2 regions of the Streptomyces sp. NPDC091416 genome follow, and region 2 is predicted to be linked to the other one. Evidence: predicted binding sites of a transcription regulator. Region 2 holds the regulator's gene; the other holds the start of a gene.

Region 1 (10,383 bases), on a different contig from region 2:
CCGGGACCTGGACACCGTCTCCGGCGAACCGGACCCGGGCGCCGCGGACCCGGACCGGATCGACGACGACCTGCTGCGGCTGATCTTCACCTCGTGCCATCCGGTGCTCTCCACCGACGCCCGGATCGCCCTCACCCTGCGCCTTCTCGGCGGCCTCACCACCACGGAGATCGCCCGCGCCTTCCTCACCACCGAACCGGCCGTCGCCCAGCGGATCGTCCGCGCCAAACGGGCACTCGGCCGGGCCGGTGTCCCCTTCGAGGTGCCGTACGGCCCCGAGCGCGCCGCCCGGCTCGGATCGGTGCTCGAAGTCATCTACCTGGTCTTCAACGAGGGCTACGCCGCGACCGCCGGCGACGACTGGCTGCGTCCCGGCCTCTGCGAGGACGCGCTGCGGCTGGCCCGGGTGCTGGCCGGGCTGATGCCGGGCGAGGCCGAGGTGCACGGACTGGCGGCCCTGCTGGAGCTCCAGGCCTCGCGTACCGCTGCCAGGACCGGGCCGGACGGTGCGCCGGTGCTGCTCGCCGATCAGAACCGGGCCCGCTGGGACCGGCTGCTGATCCGCCGCGGCTGCGCGGCCCTGCTCCGGGCGGGCGAAACGGCCGCGGAGGCGGGGCGGCCGCTGGGCCCGTACGCCCTCCAGGCGGCCATCGCCGCCTGCCATGCCCGGGCGGTGCGGTACGAGGACACGGACTGGGCCGCCATCGCCGCGCTGTACGACCGGCTCGCCGCCCTGTCCCCGTCCCCGGTCGTCGAGCTCAACCGTGCCGTCGCCGTCTCCATGGCCGAGGGTCCGGCCGCCGCTCTCGCCCTGGTCGACGCGCTGGCCGCCGACCCCGCGCTCAAGGCGTACCACTTGCTGCCGAGCGTCCGCGGGGATCTGCTGGAGCGGATGGGGCGTACGGACGAGGCGCGCGCCGAGTTCGTACGGGCGGCGGAGCTCACCCGCAACGAGCGGGAACGGGCCCTGCTCCTGGACCGGGCCGGCCGATGAGTTCCGTACCCGCCACCGGTCTACCTTGCACGGCACCCGGTACCACCGCGTGAGGAGAAGACCATGCAGAAGGTCACCACGTTCCTGTGGTTCGACAAAGACCAGGCCGAGGAGGCGGCGGACCACTACATCTCCGTCATCGGCGGCGACTCGCGCGTCCTGGACGTGACCCGCTGGACGGCCGCGTCGCCCGGCGAGGAGGGTGCGGTGATGACCGTCCGCTTCCAGCTGGACGGCGCCGAGTACATCGCCTTCGACGGCGGCCCCGAGTTCCCCTTCAGCGAGGCGGTCTCGCTCTCCGTCGAGTGCGAGTCCCAGGAGGAGGCGGACCGGCTCTGGGACGCGCTCACCGCGGACGGCGGCCAGGAGAGCCAGTGCGGCTGGCTCAAGGACAGGTTCGGCGTCTCCTGGCAGATCATCCCGCCCGGTCTCGGCGACGCCCTGACCGACCCCGACCCGGACAAGGCGGCCCGCGCCATGAAGGCGATGCTCGGCATGAAGCGCCTCGACATCGAGGCCCTGCGCAACGCCTGATATGTGATCACCCGGACGCGGGGCGGCACCGCCGCTCGATAGGGTCTGGCCCATGTCCGCCCGTCCGGCGCTTCCGCCGCCCCCGCCGCCCGTGGAGATACGCACCTGGCCCGACCGGGGAGCGCTGCTCGCCGACCGGGCCCACATCCTGGGCGCGCTGGTGAAGATGCACCTGGGCCCCGGCCGGCTCGGACTGCTGTGGATGTGGGGAGCGGTCGGTGCGCTCGGCTGGGCGATGATCGGCACCGCGTTCGTCACCTTCGAGCAGTCCTACGACGTCTTCAGCGCCTTCTTCGGCGTCATCATGCTGGTCCTGGGCGCCTGTTGCCTGGTGCCGGCCGTCGTCCTCGTCGTGATCGGCCTGCGCAGGGACCGGCGGCTGCGCCGACTCCTCGCGCAGTGGGGCGCGTTGGACCGTGATCCCGCGCGTGACGCCGCGTACCGGCTGCCGGGGGTGAGCCTGGTGTGGCTCCTCGGCTCCTTCGTGCTCTGCGCCGGCGGTCTTTACGCCTGCTTCGTGGTGCCGGCCGGCGCCGTCCGGGGCGATGACACCTACGGCCTGATGGCCCTGGTGATGGGGCTCGGGTTCATCGGCTGGATCATCGGCCTCATCGGCATCACCAAGGCCTTCTGGCACCGGCGTTGGGTCCTGCGAACCCTGCTCGGCACAGCCGCCCCCGAGCCCCTGGTCTCCGTGCGGGGCGGCGCCCACCGCTGAGGCGGGCCCGGCCGCCGTCAGCGCAGGGCGGCCTCGGGGCCGGTCACGGGACGGCCGATCAGCATCGTCGGCACGTTCGCGACGCGGGTCAGGAAGACCGTGGCCGCGTTCGGGCCCTGGAGCTTCATCTTCCGCCGCAGTTCCTCCGGTTCGACCCCCGAACCACGCTTCTTGACCGTGAGGACGCCGACCTTCCGCTCCCGCAGCAGGGCCTTCAGCCGCTTCGTGTTGAAGGGCAGCTGATCGGTGATCTCGTAGCCGGCGGTGTACGGGGAGTCGTACAGCTCGTCGCTCGTGACGTACGCGATCATCTCGTCGAACAGCCGGCCCCGGTACCGCTCCACGACCGCGGCCACCAGATGCGCCCGGATCACCGCGCCGTCCGGCTCGTACAGATAGCGGCCCACCGGGCCGACCGGCGGGGCGGGCAGCACGGCCGGGGCGGACAGGGTGGCGCCCGACGGGAGCAGGGTCGCGCGGTAGGAGCCCGCCTCGAAGCCCTCGCCGAACCAGAGCACCGCCTCCTTCACCTCGCCGCCGTCCGAGATCCACTCGGCCTCCGCCTGCGGCCCGATCGCCTCGTGCGGGACACCCGGGGCGATCTTCAGCGCGGCCCTGGGCGCCTTGAGCGCCGCCTCGGTCGCCCAGGACAGGGGCGGCGAATAGGCCTCCGGATCGAAGATGCGGCCGCGTCCGCCGCGGCGGGCCGGGTCGACGAACACCGCGTCGTACGGCGCGGTGTCGATCTCCGTGACGTCGGCGCACCGCACCTCGATCAGCGCGTCCAGGCCGAGCGCCGCGGCGTTGGCCCGGGCCACCTCGGCGGTGAGCGGGTCGCGGTCCACGGCGAGGACGGAGATCCCGGCCCGCGCCAGGGCGATCGCGTCGCCGCCGATCCCGCAGCAGAGGTCGGCGACGCTGCGCACCCCCGCGTCCGCGAACCGCCGGGCCCGGTAGCCGGCCACCGAGGTGCGGGTCGCCTGCTCGACCCCGTTCGGCGTGAAGAACATCCGGTGCGCGTCCTCGGCGCCGAACTTCGCCACCGCCCGCTGCCGCAGCCGGGCCTGGCCCAGGGCCGCCGAGACGAGAGCGGCCGGGTGGGTACGGCGGAGCCGGGTGGCGGTGGCCAGTTCGGTGGCGGGGTCGTACGACCGCAGCCCGGCCAGCAGCTCGGCGCCCTCGGGGGTGCGCAGGGCGCGGAAGCCGGAAAGGGGGTCGGGGGCGTCGTCGGGCGGGCCGGTCGGGGCGAGAGCGTTCACCCGCCCCATTGTGGGCCAGTCGGGCGCGCGCCAGCCGGGCGACCGTGCGGGGCGGGCGCTGTGTCGGCCGGGATGCCCCGTCCCGGGCTGGCAGGATGCGGCGCCATGCAGCCAGTACGACAAAAGGAAGATTCTGACATGAAGAGTCGCAGACCGGACGCGGTGTCGTGCGGACAGGGGCGGCCGGGGCGCGGGCACCTGCGGCGGCGGCCGGGCTACGCGGTCCTCGCCGCGCTGCTGGTCGCCGCGGCCGGTTCGGGCTGCGCCGCCGAGACGGCAGGCCGTGCACCGGCCGACCCCGCACGCGCGGCCGCCGCGCGGGCCGGACAGCCGGGCGGTCCTCCGGCGGCCGGGGCGGCGGGCTCCGTCGCGGCGCAGGCGGAGAAGGCGCGCCGCGCCCAGGCCGCACGGGCCGTGGCGGCCAAGAAGTGGGGCCTGGCGAGCACCCCGCTGGCTCCGCCGGCGCCGCCCGCCGTCAAGCCGCACCTCACCACCCGCAAGGGCTTCGAGGTCGAGGGCGGCGACGCCTCGCTGCCGCCGGTCTTCACCACGGTTCCCACGGACAAGAAGATCGTCTTCCTGACGATGGACGACGGGGACGACAAGGACCCCGAGCTGCTGAAGATGATGTCGGAGCTGAACATCCCGTACAGCGCCTTCCTCAGCGACTACCTGGTCCGCGACGACTACGCGTACTTCAAGGAGGCCCAGGTCCGCGGCGTCGTCCTCGGCAACCACACGCTGAACCACCGCTACATGCCCGGTCTCTCGCACGACGAGCAGCAGCGGGAGATCTGCGACCAGCAGGACATCATCGAGCAGCAGTACGGCGAGCGCCCCCGGCTCTTCCGGCCGCCGTACGGCAACTACAACGGCGACACCCTGCGGATCGCCAAGTCCTGCGGCATCACGGCCGTGCCGCTGTGGGCGGCGGAGGCCTTCCCCGACCACATGGAGTGGCGGGAGGAGGACCAGGACCTGCATCCCGGCGACATCATCCTCACGCACTTCCGGGGCAAGAAGGACTGGAAGGGCAGCATGCCCGACATGATCCGCAATGTCATGAAGGTCATCACGGACAAGGGTTACGCCGTGGCCCGCCTGGAGGACTACGTATGAGAAGGGCGCACCGGCTGCTGGCCGGACTGCTGACCGCCGGTGCGCTCCTGACCGCCTCCGCCGGCTGCGCGCAGTCGGTGGACCCGATCGAGCGGCTGGGCCGCAAGGCGGCCCAGCACGTGCGCCCCTCGCCGGGCGACCGGGCGCGGCCCGCGGCGGTGCGCGGTGACCACGGGGCGCCGGGGGCGATGGTCGTCGTCGCCTGCGGCCGCCCCGCGGCGGGCGGCGCCGGAACGCGCCCGCCGGTCCACTGGTGGCCGGAGCGGCCGGGGGAGTACGGCGGCGAGGCCGCGGGCGCGGGGTGTGCGAGGCGGTAGCCGCTGTGCCACGCCATGAGCGTCAGGACGCACGGCACGCCCGCGGCGAGCGGCGGGACGACGCCCGCCGCGGCAGGCCGGGCACCAGGTCCGGACGGCCGGCCGCGAGCGGGCCCGGCCGAGGGTTCCCCGGTCCGGCGGGTCGCGCGGGCATGAGACCAGCGCCGTACGGAACGGCACGGACGGTCCCCGCGTTGTCCCTGTGGTGACCGGAGCGCCGTGCGGGCGCGGCCGTACGAGGAGGAGGACGGCCCCGGACGCCACGTGGGGCGTGAATTGGCACTCCGCTTGACCGAGTGCTAATCGCGGTCATAGTCTCAGTGCTGGCACTCCCCACTGGAGAGTGCCAGCAGTTCTGTGCGACCGGCAGGTCCGGCACCCGCGACGACGGGCCCACCTGGTCGCCACCCCAAAGACTGATAACCCCGTGAGATCTCCGAAGGGGGAGACCGGATCGTGTCGACCAGCACCAAGGTTGCGATCAAGCCGCTCGAGGACCGCATTGTGGTCCAGCCGCTCGACGCCGAGCAGACCACGGCCTCCGGCCTGGTCATTCCGGACACGGCGAAGGAGAAGCCCCAGGAGGGCGTCGTCCTGGCCGTGGGCCCGGGCCGCTTCGAGAACGGCGAGCGCCTTCCGCTCGACGTCAAGACCGGCGATGTCGTGCTGTACAGCAAGTACGGCGGCACCGAGGTGAAGTACAACGGCGAGGAGTACCTCGTCCTCTCGGCTCGCGACGTGCTCGCGATCATCGAGAAGTAATTCACTTAACGTTTGCTTCTGTTCTGCGCCCCTGGCCCCCTGCGAAATAACTAGCCGGGCGGCAGGGGCGCAGTTCTTGTTTTGAGAGGACAGTTCAGCTCCATGGCGAAGATCCTGAAGTTCGACGAGGACGCCCGTCGCGCCCTCGAGCGCGGCGTCAACAAGCTTGCCGACACGGTGAAGGTGACGATCGGTCCCAAGGGCCGCAACGTCGTCATCGACAAGAAGTTCGGTGCGCCCACCATCACCAACGACGGTGTCACCATCGCGCGCGAGGTCGAGCTGGACGACCCGTACGAGAACCTCGGTGCCCAGCTGGTGAAGGAGGTCGCGACCAAGACCAACGACGTAGCCGGTGACGGTACGACCACCGCCACCGTCCTGGCCCAGGCGCTCGTCCGCGAGGGCCTGCGCAACGTGGCCGCGGGCGCGTCCCCGGCCGCCCTGAAGAAGGGCATCGACGCCGCGGTCAAGGCCGTGTCCGAGGAGCTCCTCGCGACCGCCCGCCCGATCGAGGACAAGTCCGACATCGCCGCCGTGGCCGCGCTCTCCGCGCAGGACACCCAGGTCGGCGAGCTCATCGCGGACGCGATGGACAAGGTCGGCAAGGACGGTGTCATCACCGTCGAGGAGTCCAACACCTTCGGTCTGGACCTCGACTTCACCGAGGGCATGGCCTTCGACAAGGGCTACCTGTCCCCGTACATGGTGACCGACCAGGAGCGTATGGAGGCCGTCCTCGACGACCCGTACATCCTGATCCACCAGGGCAAGATCGGCTCGATCCAGGAGCTGCTGCCGCTTCTGGAGAAGGTCATCCAGGCCGGTGCCTCCAAGCCGCTGCTGATCATCGCCGAGGACGTCGAGGGCGAGGCCCTGTCGACCCTGGTCGTCAACAAGATCCGTGGCACCTTCAACGCCGTCGCGGTGAAGGCCCCGGGCTTCGGTGACCGCCGCAAGGCCATGCTCGGCGACATCGCCACCCTCACCGGTGCGACCGTCATCGCCGAGGAGGTCGGCCTCAAGCTCGACCAGGCCGGTCTGGACGTGCTGGGCACCGCCCGCCGCGTGACCGTCTCCAAGGACGACACCACCATCGTCGACGGTGGCGGCAAGTCCGACGAGGTCGCCGGCCGCGTCAACCAGATCAAGGCCGAGATCGAGTCCACGGACTCCGACTGGGACCGCGAGAAGCTCCAGGAGCGCCTGGCGAAGCTGGCCGGCGGTGTCTGCGTGATCCGCGTCGGTGCTGCCACCGAGGTCGAGCTCAAGGAGAAGAAGCACCGTCTGGAGGACGCCATCTCCGCGACCCGCGCCGCGGTCGAGGAGGGCATCGTCTCCGGTGGTGGCTCCGCCATCGTCCACGCCGTCAAGGTCCTGGAGGACAACCTCGGCAAGACCGGCGACGAGGCCACCGGTGTCGCGGTCGTGCGCCGCGCCGCCGTCGAGCCGCTCCGCTGGATCGCCGAGAACGCGGGCCTCGAGGGCTACGTCATCACCTCGAAGGTCTCCGAGCTCGACAAGGGCCAGGGCTTCAACGCCGCGACCGGCGAGTACGGCGACCTGGTGAAGGCCGGCGTCATCGACCCGGTCAAGGTCACCCGCTCCGCCCTGGAGAACGCCGCGTCCATCGCGTCGCTGCTGCTCACGACCGAGACCCTGGTCGTCGAGAAGCCGGCCGAGGAAGAGGCCGAGGCCGGTCACGGCCACGGTCACTCGCACTAGCGTGTAGCTGTCCCGCGCAAGCGGTGAGGCCCGGTACCCCGCGAGGGGTACCGGGCCTTTCGCTGGTCCGGCCGGCCCCGGCCCTCCCCCTGCCCGGCCGACGAGGCCGGAGTCGGCCGCCCAGACAGACCACCCAGACAGACCGCCCAGACAGACCGCCCAGGCAGACCGCTCAGGCAGACCCGGGCAGACCGCCCAGGCAGACCGGGCCGGCCGGACGGGCCCGGACCCCGGCTCCATCACGGCCGTGGGCTGCGCTGACCACCGCTCACTGGGGTCCGTACTTGCGGCCCGTCCTGGAGGTGACTCCTCCGAGCAGGCCGCGCGGCGTCACCTTCACCAGACCCATCAGGGCCTTGTACCGCGCGTCCGGGATCGAGAGCGACTTCCCGCGCGCCAGGTCCGCCAGCGCCGCCGACACGAGCTTGTCGGCGTCGAGCCACATCCAGCCGGGGATGTTGCCGGTGCCCATTCCGGCCCGCTCATGGAACTCCGTCCTTACGAAGCCCGGGCAGAGCGCCATCATCCGTACCCCCGAACCGGCCAGGTCCTTCGCCGCGCCCTGGGTGAACTGCACGACCCACGCCTTGGACGCCCCGTACGTACCGCGCGGCAGGAAGGCGGCCACGGAGGCCACGTTCACGATGCCGCCCCTGCCCCGCTCCTTCATCCCGGCCGCGGCCGCCGAGGTCAGCCGCAGGACCGCCTCGCAGTGCACCTTCAGCATCGTCAGTTCGTCCGCCATGGGGACCTCGAGGAACTGCCCCTTGTTGCCGAACCCGGCGTTGTTGACCAGGAGATCGACCGACTGCCTACGGTCCGTCAGCCTGCTCTCCACCGCGGCGATCCCGTCGTCCGCGGACAGATCCGCCGTCAGCACCTCGGCCTCGATGCCGTGCCGGTCGTGCAGTTCGGTGGCCTGTTCCCGCAGCCGGCCGGTGTCGCGGGCCACCAGCACGAGGTTGTGCCCCTCGGCCGCGAGGCGCCGCGCGAAGGCGGCCCCGATGCCCGCGGTCGCGCCCGTAATCAGTGCAGTCGTCATACGCCGCACGTTAGTGCCCCGCGTGGGCCTTCGGACGACCCGCCTGCCCGCCCGGCACCACGACCACGAACTGCCCCATCATCCCGTGGTCCTCATGGGCCGGCAGATGGCAGTGGTACATGTACGGAGTATCCGGATCGGCCGGTCCGTCGAACCGCAGCGCGATCTTCACCGTGGTGCCCACCGGGATCGCGACCGTGTCCTTCCGGCCCCGCAGAGCGGGCTCCGGTTCCCGGCCGTTCACCTCCAGCACCCTGAACTGCACGTCGTGGACGTGGAAGTTGTGCGTCATGTCGCCGCCGTTGCGCAGCGTCCACGTCTCCGTCGTACCCCGCACCACGGTCTCGTCGATCCGGTCCATGGCCATCGGCTCTCCGTTGATGCCCGACCTGCGCAGCTCGAAGAAGCGCCCGTGCACCGCGTCCCCGCCGTCGGGCAGCTCCGGTTCACCCAGCCTGCCGGGCAGCGCGGGCGACGGGCGCAGCCGGTGCGCGGCGCGCAGTTCCAGCACGTCGAAGGAGTCGTCGCCCCCGTTGAACCGCTTCTCCCAGCCGTCGCCGCCGCGCCACGGGTAGCTGCGCAGCACGGTCCGCTCGTCCGGCCGCATCCGGACGACGACCTCGGCACGCTCGCCGGGGGAGAGCTGGATCCGGTCCATCGCCGCCGGTTTCTCCAGCAGCCCGCCATCGGTCCCGATCAGGTCGAAGGCGCGGTCGTCGTCGAAGCCGAAGGTGTAGATGCGCGCGGTGGACGCGTTCAGCAGCCGCAGCCGTACGAGTTCGTCGCCGACCTCCCGGTACGGGTCGAGCGTGCCGTTCACCATCGTCCGCCTGCCGAGGAAGCCGGTGTTGGCCAGGAAGGCGTGGCCGTGGTCGAAGCGCGCCCCGTCGAAGGTGACGTCCTGCACGATGACCGGAAGGTCGTCCACGCCGTACTTCTTCGGGAGTGCCAACCGCCGTGAGCGCGCGTCGTCGACCAGGAACATCCCGGCGAGGCCGCGCTGCACGTGCTGTTCGGTCGCCCCGTGCGGATGCGGGTGGTACCAGAGCGTGGCGGCCGGCTGGTCGACCTTCCACCGCGGGGTCCACGTGCCGCCCGCCGCCACCATCTGATGCGGGCCGCCGTCCATCGCGGCGGGCAGGTGCATGCCGTGCCAGTGCACGGTGGAGGCCTCGTCGAGGCCGTTGCGCACCCGCACCTCGACCTGCTCACCGCGCTCCGCGCGCAGCGTCGGTCCCAGATAGCTGCCGTTGAAGCCCCAGGTCGGTGTCGGGCGGCCGGCCAGGAACTCCGTCTCGCCCGACCGCATCCGCAGATCGAAGACCCGGGTGCCGTCCGGCTCCACGGTCGACGAGGCCAGCGGCGGAACGGCCATCCGCCGGCTGAAACGGACCTTCCCCACGGTGCTGACGTCCGCCCCGGTCCACAGCCAGGCGAACCCGCCGCCGATCGCCGCCACCAGCACGCCCAGCACCACCGCCGACGTGATGAGCACCCGCCTCAACCGCCGTCGTCCCCCGGTCTTCTCCATGCCCCTCAGGCTCGCGCCGGGAGCGGGCCCGGCACATGGGGAGGAACCCTGGCAGGTCCCTGACCGTCCCCGTAGGGCGTGTGCGGGGTCCGCGTCAGGACGCCGTGAGCTCCTGCGCGTACGCACGCGCCTTCCGCAGCGCCTCGGGGGCCAGCGCCTCGCCGGCCGGAAGCAGCAGCGGCAGCAGATCGCGCCGCGTGGTCACGGCCCGGAACTGCAGCTCCACCGTCACCTCGTGGTCCGGCCGGTGCACGATCTCGACCGGGTCGCCGGCCCTGATGCTGCCCGGCGTGATCACCCGGAGGTACGCCCCGGGCGCCGCCGCCTGCGTGAACCGCCTGACCCAGCGCGCCTCGTCCAGGTGGCCCGCGAACGTACGGCA
Region 2 (10,383 bases):
TGGCCAGCGGCCCGTCGGCGGCGACCGGCGCCTCGGTCAGCTCGACGGACTCGCGGTAGGCGGTCGCGTACCGGAGCCGTTCGAAGAAGTGCTGTCCGCTCGCCGGATAGTGCGCGGTGACGGGGTGCGGGACCTGGTCGAGGTTGATCCGCTGGATCACTCCGGCCAGGCCCAGCGAGTGGTCGCCGTGGAAGTGCGTGACGCAGATCCGGTCGATGTCGTGCGCGGCGACGCCGGCCCTCAGCATCTGGCGCTGGGTGCCCTCGCCGGGGTCGAAGAGGATGCCCTCGCCGTCCCAGCGCAGCAGGTAGCCGTTGTGGTTGCGGTGCCGGGTCGGCACCTGGCTGGCGGTGCCGAGGACGACGAGTTCGCGTGCGGACACGACCTGGGCCCCTCTATCCGGGAGGCCACTGGAGGCCGCGGCCGGCCAGGACGTGGGCGTGGGCGTGGAAGACGGTCTGCCCGGCTCCGGCACCGGTGTTGAACACGACCCGGTATCCGGTCCCGTCGACCTTCTCGTCGGCGGCGACCTGCCCGGCCTCGCGCAGCACGTCGGCGAGGATCTGCGGCTCGGCGGCGGCGAGGGACGCGGCGTCGGGGTGGTGGACCCGCGGGATGACCAGGACGTGGGTGGGCGCCTGGGGGTTGATGTCGCGGAAGGCGACGGTGGTGTCGGTCTCCCGGACGATGGTGGCCGGGATCTCACCCGAGACGATCTTGCAGAACAGGCAGTCGGGCTGCGGTTCTCCTGCCATGGGGTGCGCTCCTTGGTCTCGGTGATCCGTTACGGGGGCAGCCTAGTGCCGCGGCGGGCAACGTCTGAGGCACGGGGTCCGGGGCGGGGCCCCGGGTCGGGGAAGGGGCGGGGCGGGGAGCGGGCCCGTCGCAGACGCATCCGGCCCCGCACCCCGCCCTCGGCTCACTCCGGCAGTGGCGGCGCCGCCTTCGCCGGTGTACGGGTCAGCGACTCCAGCGCGATCCGGACCGCCTCGTCCAGCTGGGGGTCCCGGCCCGCCGCGTGGTCCTGCGGGGTCATCACGACCTCGACGTCGGGGTCCACGCCGTGGTTCTCGACCCCCCACCCGTACCCCTCCAGCCAGAAGGCGTACTTGGGCTGGGTGACCAGCGTGCCGTCGACGAGCCGGTACCGGCTGTCGATGCCCACCACGCCGCCCCAGGTCCGGACGCCGACCACGGGGCCGATGTCCAGCGCCTTGATCGCCGCGTTCACGATGTCGCCGTCCGAGCCGGAGAACTCGTTGGCGACGGCCACGACGGGACCGCGCGGCGCGTCGCCCGGGTAGCTGGTCGGCCGCATACCGCGGGGCAGGTCCCAGCCGACGATGCGGCGGGCCAGCTTCTCCACCACCAGCTGCGAGGTGTGCCCGCCGCGGTTCTCCCGCACGTCCACGACCAGTCCCTCGCGGGCGACCTCGGTACGCAGGTCGCGGTGGATCTGCGCCCAGCCGGAGCCGACCATGTCGGGGACGTGGAGGTAGCCGAGCCGCCCGCCGGACTGCTCGTGCACGTACGCGCGCCGGCCGGCGACCCACGCGTGGTAGCGCAGCGCCTCCTCGTCGGCGATCGGCACGACGACGACGTGGCGCGGATCGCCGCCGTCGACCGGCGAGACGGTCAGCTCGACGGGCTTGCCGGCCGAGCCGGTGAGCAGCGGCGCGGGGCCCGTGAGCGGGTCGACGGGGTGGCCGTCGACGGCCGTGATCGCGTCACCCGTACGGATGGCGACGCCGGGTGCGGCGAGCGGCGCGCGGGCGGCCGGGTCGGAGGTCTCGGACGGCAGGATGCGGTCGATGCGCCAGCTCCCGTCGTCGTCGCGGGAGAGGTCGGCGCCGAGCAGTCCCTGCCGCGCGGAGTCGTCGCGCCAGCCGCCGGGCGGGGTCACATAGGCGTGCGAGGTGCCGAGTTCGCCCTGGACCTCCCACAGGAGGTCGACGAGGTCGTCGTGGGTGGCGACGCGCTCCAGGACGGGCCGGTAGCGGTCCAGGACGCCGTCCCAGTCGATGCCGGCCATGTCGGGGCGCCAGAAGTTGTCCCGCATGATGCGGCCGGCCTCGTCGTACATCTGGCGCCATTCGGCGGCCGGGTCCAGGGTGCGGCGGACGCGGGAGAGGTCGACGGTGACGTTGCCGTCGTCCCCGTCGTCGTCGGAGCTCGCGGACACCCGGCTGTCGGACGGGACGACGCGCAGTTTGCCGTGGCTGTGCAGGACGAGGCGCCTGCCGTCGCCGCTGACGGCGAACCGGCTGACATCGGAGGCCAGTTCCTCGCAGCGCAGCTTCTCCAGGTCGTACCGCTCCAGGGCGGTCTCGGGGCCGTGCGCGTCGGGGGTGGCGGCGCTCGTGCCGAGCACGCCGGTCACCGGGTGGCGCAGCCACAGCAGCCCGTCCTTCGCGGCCCGCAGCGAGGAGTAGCTGGCGGCCTCGACGGGCAGCGGCACGATCCGGTCGGCGAGGCCGTCCAGGTCGATGCGGGTGACGGGCAGCGCCGTGGGGTTGTCCTCGCCGTCGCCGCCCTTCTCCTTCTCGGTCGGGCGGCCGTGCAGCTGCGGTCCGAACGGGGAGGGTGTGGTCGCGGCGAGCGTCAGCAGGTGCGGCCGGCAGGCGCCGATGAACGCCATGTCGAAGACGTGGGTGTCGTAGATCGGGTCGAAGGCCCGCTCGGAGAGGAACGCCAGGTGCTTGCCGTCGGTCGTGAACGCGGGTGCGAAGTCCCGGAAGCGCAGCGGGGTGGCCTCGGAGACCGACAGGTCGGCGAGGTGCGCGAGCTTGAGCTGGCTGAGCGGTTCGGGGCCGGGATGCGACCAGGCGAGCCAGGCGGAGTCGGGCGAGAAGACGAGGCCGGAGGCGTCGCCGTGCTCGCTGCGGTCGACCTCGTGGACCTCGCCGCTCTCCCGCTCCACGACGAGGACGCGCCCGTCGTGCGCGGCGACGGCGAAGCGGCTGCCGTCGGGCGCGGGGACCAGGTCGAGGACCCGGCCGAGCCGGCCCGCGGCGAGGCGGCGGGGTACGGCGCCGGGGCCGGTCCCGGTGGCGGGTGCGCACTCCAGCGCGTCGTCGCCCTCGGCGTCGGTGACCCAGACGACGTGCTGGTCGCCCTCGGCCTGGAAGGTGTGCGGCAGCCTGGCCCGTACGCCGGGTTCGACGGCCAGCGCGCGGGCCGGGCCCTCGCGGTGGGTGACCCAGTGGACGGCGCCGCGGGAGCCGACGGCGCTGCCGCGGCCGGTGCGGTCGGGCGACGCGGTGTTCAGGTGGCTGCCGGCGTGCACGGGGTGCGGCTGGAGGTCCGCGCGCTGGCCGCCGAGCCGGATGTCGAGGCGGCGCGGCGCGTCGCTCTCCAGGCTGTCCAGGAGCCACAGTTCACCGGCGGACGCGTAGGCGACGCGGGTGCCGTCGGTGGTGGCGTGCCGGGCGTAGAAGCCTTCGACGCCGGTGTGCCGGCGCAGGCCGGTGCCGTCGGGGAGCGAGGAGTACAGCGCGCCGACGCCTTCGTGGTCGGAGAGGAAGGCGATGCGGTCGCCGACCCACATCGGGCACTCGATGTTGCCGTCGAGCTCCTCGTGGACGCGTACGAACTCCGCCGGGTCGCCCTCGGCCGCGATCCAGAGCTTGCCGGCCGTACCGCCCCGGTAGCGCTTCCAGGTGGCCGCCTCGCGCCCCATCGTGGCCGAGAGCAGCAGGACCCGGTCGCCGGGACCGTACGCGAGGGAGCCGACCGGCCCGTACGGCAGGGTCCGTGCGGGACTGCCGTCGACCGGGACGGCGCGGGCCCAGGAGCGCCGGAGCGAGACCTGGCCCTGGGTGCTGGTGACCAGCACGTCGCCGTCGGGCGTCCAGCCCCGTACGGCGGTCCGTGCGTCGCCCCAGTGGGTCAGCCGCCGGGAGGGGCCGCCGTCGGCGGGCGCGAGATGCACCTCGGGTGCCCCGTCCCGGGTGGACGTCCAGGCGACGAGGGTGCCGTCGGGAGATATCCGGGGCTGGGTGACGGGGCGGTTGTCGGCGCTGACCCGCCAGGCCCGGCCGCCGTCGAGCGGCGCGAGCCAGACGTCGTCCTCGGCGGTGAAGGCGATCGAGTCGCCCTGGACATGGGGGTACCGGAGGTAGGAAGGCTGTGTCACGACGATCAGCCTAGGCCGCGGCTGTGGCCTGCGGAACGGAGTTGGCCGGAGTACGCCGTACGGTCGGTGTCCGGCACACGCAAAGGGTTCGTCAAGAGGCGGGCGGGACGGTCCGGTTGCCCGGCGGGCGCGCTCATTTGCCGCGGGGCTGTTCGGTGACCGTGACGGTCACGGTGACCGTGGGCCGGGCGCCTCCCCCGCCGCCGTTCCCGCCGCTGCCGCTGCCGGGCGCGGGAGTCGAGGGCGGCGCGTCGCAGTTGCCGAGCAGGCTGGCCCGGAACACCGTCCGGCCGTCGGCCTTCGCGGTCAGGTCGCCCCGCACGCACCGGCCGTCGACCGCCTGCCGGACCTCACCGGCGACCGTGATGTCCCGGGCGTCCTTCGTCCGGCCCCGGCAGTCGACGTCGGCTACGCGGCGCGTGGAGGCGGTGGCCGAACCGGCCCGTGCGGACGACGGCTTCGCGCTGTCCTCGCCGGCGTTCGCCGAGCAGGTCAGCCACTGCACGTCGACGCCTTCGTGCTCCAGGGCGCGGGTGGCGGTGCGGTCCGTGGTCACGGCGATGGACGCGGTGTTCAGCCCGTCCGCGGGCTCGCAGGCGGTCAGGCCCGCGACGGCGGTGACCGCGAGGCAGACCGCGGCCGGAAAGCGACGGGCCGCCCGGCGACCCCATGCCCTTGATGTCCCCATAAGGGCAGCTTCCCACCACTCCTCGCCCAGCGGTAGACCGCTTGCGGCCACAACCGCCCCGGAGCAACGGCCCTACGACCAGCGGCCCGTGCGCCCCAGCAGCAGCGCCGTCGCCGCGGTACCCGCCGTGGAGGTGCGCAGCACAGTCGGCCCGAGCCGGCAGGTCCGGGCGCCGGCGGCGGCGAAGACGGCCAACTCGTCGGGCGACACGCCTCCTTCGGGACCTACGACCAGCACGATCTCACCCTCATCGGGCAGCGCGACCGTGGCCAGCGGCTCGCTGTCATGGTCCCGGTCCTCGTGCAGCACGGCCGCGAAATCGGCCGTGGCCAAAAACGCGGCAACCTGCTTGGTCGTCATCGCGTCCGCCACGTCCGGGAAGCGGACCCGGCGCGACTGCTTGCCGGCCTCACGGGCCGTACTGCGCCACTTCGCCAGGGACTTGAGGCCGCGGTCGCCCTTCCACTGGGTGATGCAGCGCGCGGCCTGCCACGGCACGATCGCGTCGGCGCCGGTCTCCGTCATCGTCTCGACGGCGAGTTCGCCCCGGTCCCCCTTGGGCAGCGCCTGGACGACGGTGATGCGGACGCCGGGGCGGGGTTCCTCGTGGACGGACTCCAGATCGGTGATCACCAGCCGGTCCTTGCCCTCGGCCGCCATCACGACGCCCTCGGCCCAGCGCCCCTGGCCGTCCGTCAGGACGACGTCCTCACCGGCGCGCAGGCGCTTCACCGAGACCGCGTGCCGGCCCTCGGGGCCTTCCAGGACGAACCCGGGCCCCTGCGGCATCCGGTCGACGACGAAGACGGGTGCCGTCACTGCGTGCTCCTTGTGCTCAGTGCCGTCCGTGCGGCGTCCAGTTCCTCGGCGAGCAGCCTGACCAGCCGGCCCGCGGGCAGCTCGCGTGCCATCCGGTGTCCCTGCCCCGCCCACAGTGCCATGCCCTGCGCGTCCCCGGCCCTGGCCGCCGCCTTGCGCAGCCCGGAGGTCAGGTGGTGCACCTGCGGGTAGGCGGCGGGGGCGTACGGTCCGTGCTCGCGCACGAAGCGGTTGACCAGGCCGCGGGCCGGGCGGCCGGAGAAGGCCCGGGTCAGGGTGGTGCGGACGAACAGCGGGTTGGTCAGGGCCTGTTTGTGCAGCAGGTGGGCGCCGGACTCGGGGCAGACCAGGAAGGCGGTGCCGAGCTGCGCGGCATCGGCGCCCGCGGCCAGTACCGCGGCGATCTGGGAGCCGCGCATCAGGCCGCCCGCGGCGATGACCGGTATCTGCACGGTCTCGCGGACCTGGGTCACCAGGCTGAGCAGCCCGGTTCCGGCCCCGTCGGCCTGCGGGTCGTCGCGGAACGTGGACTGGTGGCCGCCCGCCTCGACGCCCTGGGCGCAGACGGCGTCGGCGCCCGCCCACTGGGCGGCTTGGGCCTCCTCGGGCGAGGTGACGGTGACGACGGTGTACGTGCCCGCCGCGGCGAACGCGTCGAGGGTGTCGCGGGAGGGGCAGCCGAACGTGAAGGAGACGACCGGGACGGGGTCCTCCAGCAGGATGGCGACCTTGGCGTCGAAGCCGTCGTCGCCGGAGGTGTCGCTGTCACCGAGCGGGGTGTCGTACCAGGAGGTCTCTCCCGCGAGCTGGTGCCGGTACACCTCGACGGCGGCCGGGTCGGCGAGGTTCGGCTGCGGCATGAAGAGGTTGACGCCGAAGGGCTGCCCGGTGAGCCCGCGGACCTGCTTGATCTCGTTGTACATGCCGTCCGCGGTTTTGTACCCCGCGGCCAGGAAGCCGAGCCCTCCGGCCTCGGCTACGGCCGCGACGAGCTGCGGACAGGAGGTTCCGCCCGCCATCGGGGCCTGCACGATCGGAAACCGGCAGAGATCGGTCAACGCGGATGACATGACCGCATCGTGTCATGTCATCCCCGGCCCACGATGCGCACCCCGCTGCAGCCTTTTGTCCGCAATGCGGTACGGGCCCGGAAACCGGGCCCGTACGACGTCATCCTGTGGGACTAGCGGCCGTTGAACGCGTCCTTCAGCCGCGAGAACAGGCCCTGCTGCCCGGGCTGGAACTGGCCGGTGGGCCGCTCCTCGCCGCGCAGCTTCGCCAGCTCGCGCAGCAGGCGCTCCTGCTCCGGGTCCATCTTCGTCGGGGTCACCACCTCGACGTGCACGATCAGGTCACCGCGACCGCCGCCCCGCAGGTGCGTGATGCCACGCCCGTGCAGCGGGACGGACTGGCCGGACTGGGTGCCCGGCCGGATGTCGACCTCCTCCAGTCCGTCGAGCGTCTCCAGCGGCACCTTGGTGCCGAGGGCCGCCGCCGTCATGGGGATGGTGACCGTGCAGTGCAGATCGTCGCCGCGCCGCTGGAAGACGGCGTGCGGCAGCTCGTGGATCTCCACGTAGAGGTCGCCGGCCGGACCGCCGCCGGGGCCGACCTCGCCCTCGCCCGCGAGCTGGATGCGGGTGCCGTTGTCGACACCGGCGGGGATCTTCACCGTGAGCGTGCGCCGCGAACGGATGCGGCCGTCACCGGCGCACTCCGGGCACGGCGTCGGCACGACCGTGCCGAAGCCCTGGCACTGGGGACAGGGCCGCGAGGTCATGACCTGGCCGAGGAACGACCGGGTGACCTGGGAGACCTCGCCGCGGCCGCGGCACATGTCACAGGTCTGGGCGGAGGTGCCGGGTGCGGCGCCCTCGCCACTACAGGTCGTACAGACGACGGCCGTGTCGACCTGGATGTCCTTCGTCGTGCCGAAGGCCGACTCGGAGAGGTCGATCTCCAGCCGGATCATGGCGTCCTGGCCGCGGCGCGTGCGCGAACGGGGTCCGCGCTGCGACGACGTACCGAAGAACGCGTCCATGATGTCGGAGAAGTTGCCGAAGCCGCCCTGTCCGAATCCGCCCGCGCCACCGCCTCCGGAGGCGGACAGCGGGTCGCCGCCGAGGTCGTAGACCTGCTTCTTCTGAGCGTCCGACAACACCTCGTAAGCGGCGTTGATCTCCTTGAACCGCTCCTGGGTCTTCGGATCGGGGTTCACATCCGGGTGCAGCTCGCGGGCGAGCCTCCGGAATGCCTTCTTGATCTCGTCCTGCGAAGCGTCGCGGCGCACGCCGAGTACGGCGTAGTAGTCCGTGGCCACTTACGACTCCGCCAGGATCTGTCCGACGTAACGTGCCACTGCGCGTACCGCTCCCATCGTTCCGGGGTAGTCCATGCGGGTCGGTCCGACCACGCCGAGTTTGGCGACTGCCTCGTCGCCCGAACCGTAGCCGACCGCGACGACGGACGTGGAGTTGAGCCCTTCGTGGGCGTTCTCGTGCCCGATACGTACGGTCATGCCCGAGTCCTTGGCCTCACCGAGCAGCTTCAGCAGCACGACCTGCTCCTCCAATGCCTCCAGCACCGGCCGGATCATCACAGGGAAGTCGTGCCCGAAACGGGTGAGGTTGGAGGTGCCGCCGATCATCAGCCGCTCCTCCGTCTCCTCGACGAGGCATTCGAGGAGGATCGAGAGCACGGTGGACACGGTTCCCCGGTCCTCGCTCTCGAAGGATTCCGGCAGGTCCTGCACCAGCTGCGGAACGTCCGCGAAACGGCGTCCCACGACCCGGCTGTTGAGCCGGGCCCGCAGATCGGCGAGAGAGGTCTCGCCGAACGGCGCGGGGCAGTCGACCAGCCGCTGTTCGACCCGGCCGGTGTCCGTGATCAGCACGAGCATCAGCCGGGCGGGGGCCAGGGACAGCAGTTCCACGTGCCGCACCGTCGAGCGGGTCAGTGAGGGGTACTGCACGACGGCGACCTGCCGGGTCAGCTGCGCGAGCAGCCGTACGGTGCGACCCACGACATCGTCGAGGTCGACCGCGCCGTCGAGGAAATTCTGAATGGCACGGCGCTCCGGCGACGACAGGGGCTTGACGCCCGCGAGCTTGTCGACGAAGAGCCGGTACCCCTTGTCCGTCGGGATGCGTCCCGCGCTGGTGTGCGGCTGGGCGATGAAGCCCTCGTCCTCCAGCACCGCCATGTCGTTGCGGACGGTGGCCGGGGAGACCCCCAGCTTGTGCCGTTCCGTGAGCGCCTTGGAGCCGACGGGCTCCTCGGTGCCGACATAGTCCTGGACGATGGCGCGCAGCACTTCGAGTCTGCGTTCGCTGAGCATCGCGCACACCTCCAGCTGTGTACCTCGGTGGTTCTCGGGCCGTTCCCTGGTCTGTCCCTGGCACTCTGTGCGTACGAGTGCCAGCAATACCCCGGCCAGTGTACGGCGACGGGGTGGTCCCCTAGCAAGGGCGACCGGCCACGCTACCGCGAGACTGCGCAGGTCGTTGCCGATAGCGTCGCCGTATGGACGCCTCTTGGGAAGAGTTCGGCTGGGAGCGACTCGGACACGGAGTGGGCCGACGACGCCTTCCGGTGTGGGATGCAACGGTCGCGCTGGTGGCGGGGACCGACGGTGTGCTGCTCTGCGACACCGGTTCGTCACTCCGCGAAGCGGCCGAGGTACGCGGCCAGGCGCAGGCCCTGCTGGGCCGGAGGGTGACACATATCGCACTCAGCCACCCCCATTTCGATCACGTGCTCGGCACGGCGGCCTTCGCCGGGGCACAGGTGTACGGCGCCGGGGGCCTGGCCGGTCTGCTGCGGCGCGGGGCGGACGAGCTGCACGCCGACGCGGTGCGGCACGGGCTGCCCGAACACGACGCGGCCGAGTCCGCCGACGTGCTGGTGGCGCCGCATCACGAGGTGCGCGCCGAATGGACGCTCGACCTGGGCGGCGGGCGTGAGGTGCTGCTCGTGAACGCGGGCCCGGGGCACAGCGGCCACGATCTCGCGGTGCTGGTCCCCGGCCTCTCCGGCTCGCCCGCGGTCGTGTTCTGCGGCGACCTGGTCGAGGAGTCCGGTGACCCGCAGGCGGGCCCGGACGCGTTCCCCGCGCACTGGCCGGCGGCGCTGGACCGGCTGCTGGCGCTGGGCGGCGAGGACGCGCTGTACGTGCCGGGGCACGGGGCCGTCGTGGACGCGGCGTTCGTACGGGCCCAGCGCGATCAGCTGGCTGCCCGGTTCGGCGTGTCGTGAGCCGCTCCCGCCTTATCGTCATCCGATGCGCAGCTACCAGCCGGACCTGACCCCGCCGTGGAAGAAATCCGCCCCCGCCCCCGAGGTGCCCGCCGAGCCCGATCTGGTCGTGGAGGACGTCGCCAGCGGCTTCTGCGGTGCGGTGATCCGGTGCGAGAAGACGGCCGAGGGCCCGACGGTGACCCTGGAGGACCGCTTCGGCAAGCACCGGGTCTTCCCGATGGCTCCGCGCGGCTTCCTGCTGGAGGGCCGGGTCGTCACGCTGGTGCGCCCGTCGGCGGGCGGCCCGGTCCGCCCCGCCCGTACGGCCTCCGGCTCGGTGGCCGTTCCCGGCGCGCGGGCCCGGGTGGCCCGGGCCGGGCGCATCTACGTGGAGGGCCGGCACGACGCCGAGCTGGTGGAGCGGGTCTGGGGCGACGACCTGCGCATCGAGGGCGTCGTCGTGGAGTACCTGGAGGGCATCGACGACCTCCCCGCGATCGTGCGC

The links. Region 2 encodes HrcA, which represses chaperone genes, less so after heat shock. Its sites were predicted from a motif close to TTNGCACTCNGNNNNNCNGAGTGCNAA; they were not measured.
Region 1: the regulator HrcA is predicted to act here: its motif matches at 5,218-5,244, upstream of groES (co-chaperone GroES).

The regions. Positions count from the first base shown of each region.
Region 1 is NZ_JBIVTU010000001.1:865,101-875,483, reverse strand. It holds gene ACIQMX_RS03730 (RNA polymerase sigma factor) at 1-994, shown strand, start outside; gene ACIQMX_RS03725 (VOC family protein) at 1,058-1,528, shown strand; gene ACIQMX_RS03720 (hypothetical protein) at 1,581-2,246, shown strand; gene ACIQMX_RS03715 (methyltransferase domain-containing protein) at 2,264-3,514, opposite strand; gene ACIQMX_RS03710 (polysaccharide deacetylase family protein) at 3,611-4,624, shown strand; gene ACIQMX_RS03705 (hypothetical protein) at 4,621-4,941, shown strand; gene groES (co-chaperone GroES) at 5,395-5,703, shown strand; gene groL (chaperonin GroEL) at 5,806-7,428, shown strand; gene ACIQMX_RS03690 (SDR family oxidoreductase) at 7,697-8,470, opposite strand; gene ACIQMX_RS03685 (multicopper oxidase family protein) at 8,481-10,001, opposite strand; gene ACIQMX_RS03680 (MOSC domain-containing protein) at 10,096-10,383, opposite strand, start outside.
Region 2 is NZ_JBIVTU010000002.1:331,764-342,146, forward strand. It holds gene ACIQMX_RS08420 (ribonuclease Z) at 1-382, opposite strand, end outside; gene ACIQMX_RS08425 (histidine triad nucleotide-binding protein) at 396-755, opposite strand; gene ACIQMX_RS08430 (S41 family peptidase) at 920-4,135, opposite strand; gene ACIQMX_RS08435 (hypothetical protein) at 4,269-4,823, opposite strand; gene ACIQMX_RS08440 (16S rRNA (uracil(1498)-N(3))-methyltransferase) at 4,896-5,642, opposite strand; gene ACIQMX_RS08445 (nitronate monooxygenase) at 5,639-6,712, opposite strand; gene dnaJ (molecular chaperone DnaJ) at 6,826-7,962, opposite strand; gene hrcA (heat-inducible transcriptional repressor HrcA) at 7,963-8,979, opposite strand; gene ACIQMX_RS08460 (MBL fold metallo-hydrolase) at 9,165-9,896, shown strand; gene ACIQMX_RS08465 (DUF3097 domain-containing protein) at 9,922-10,383, shown strand, end outside.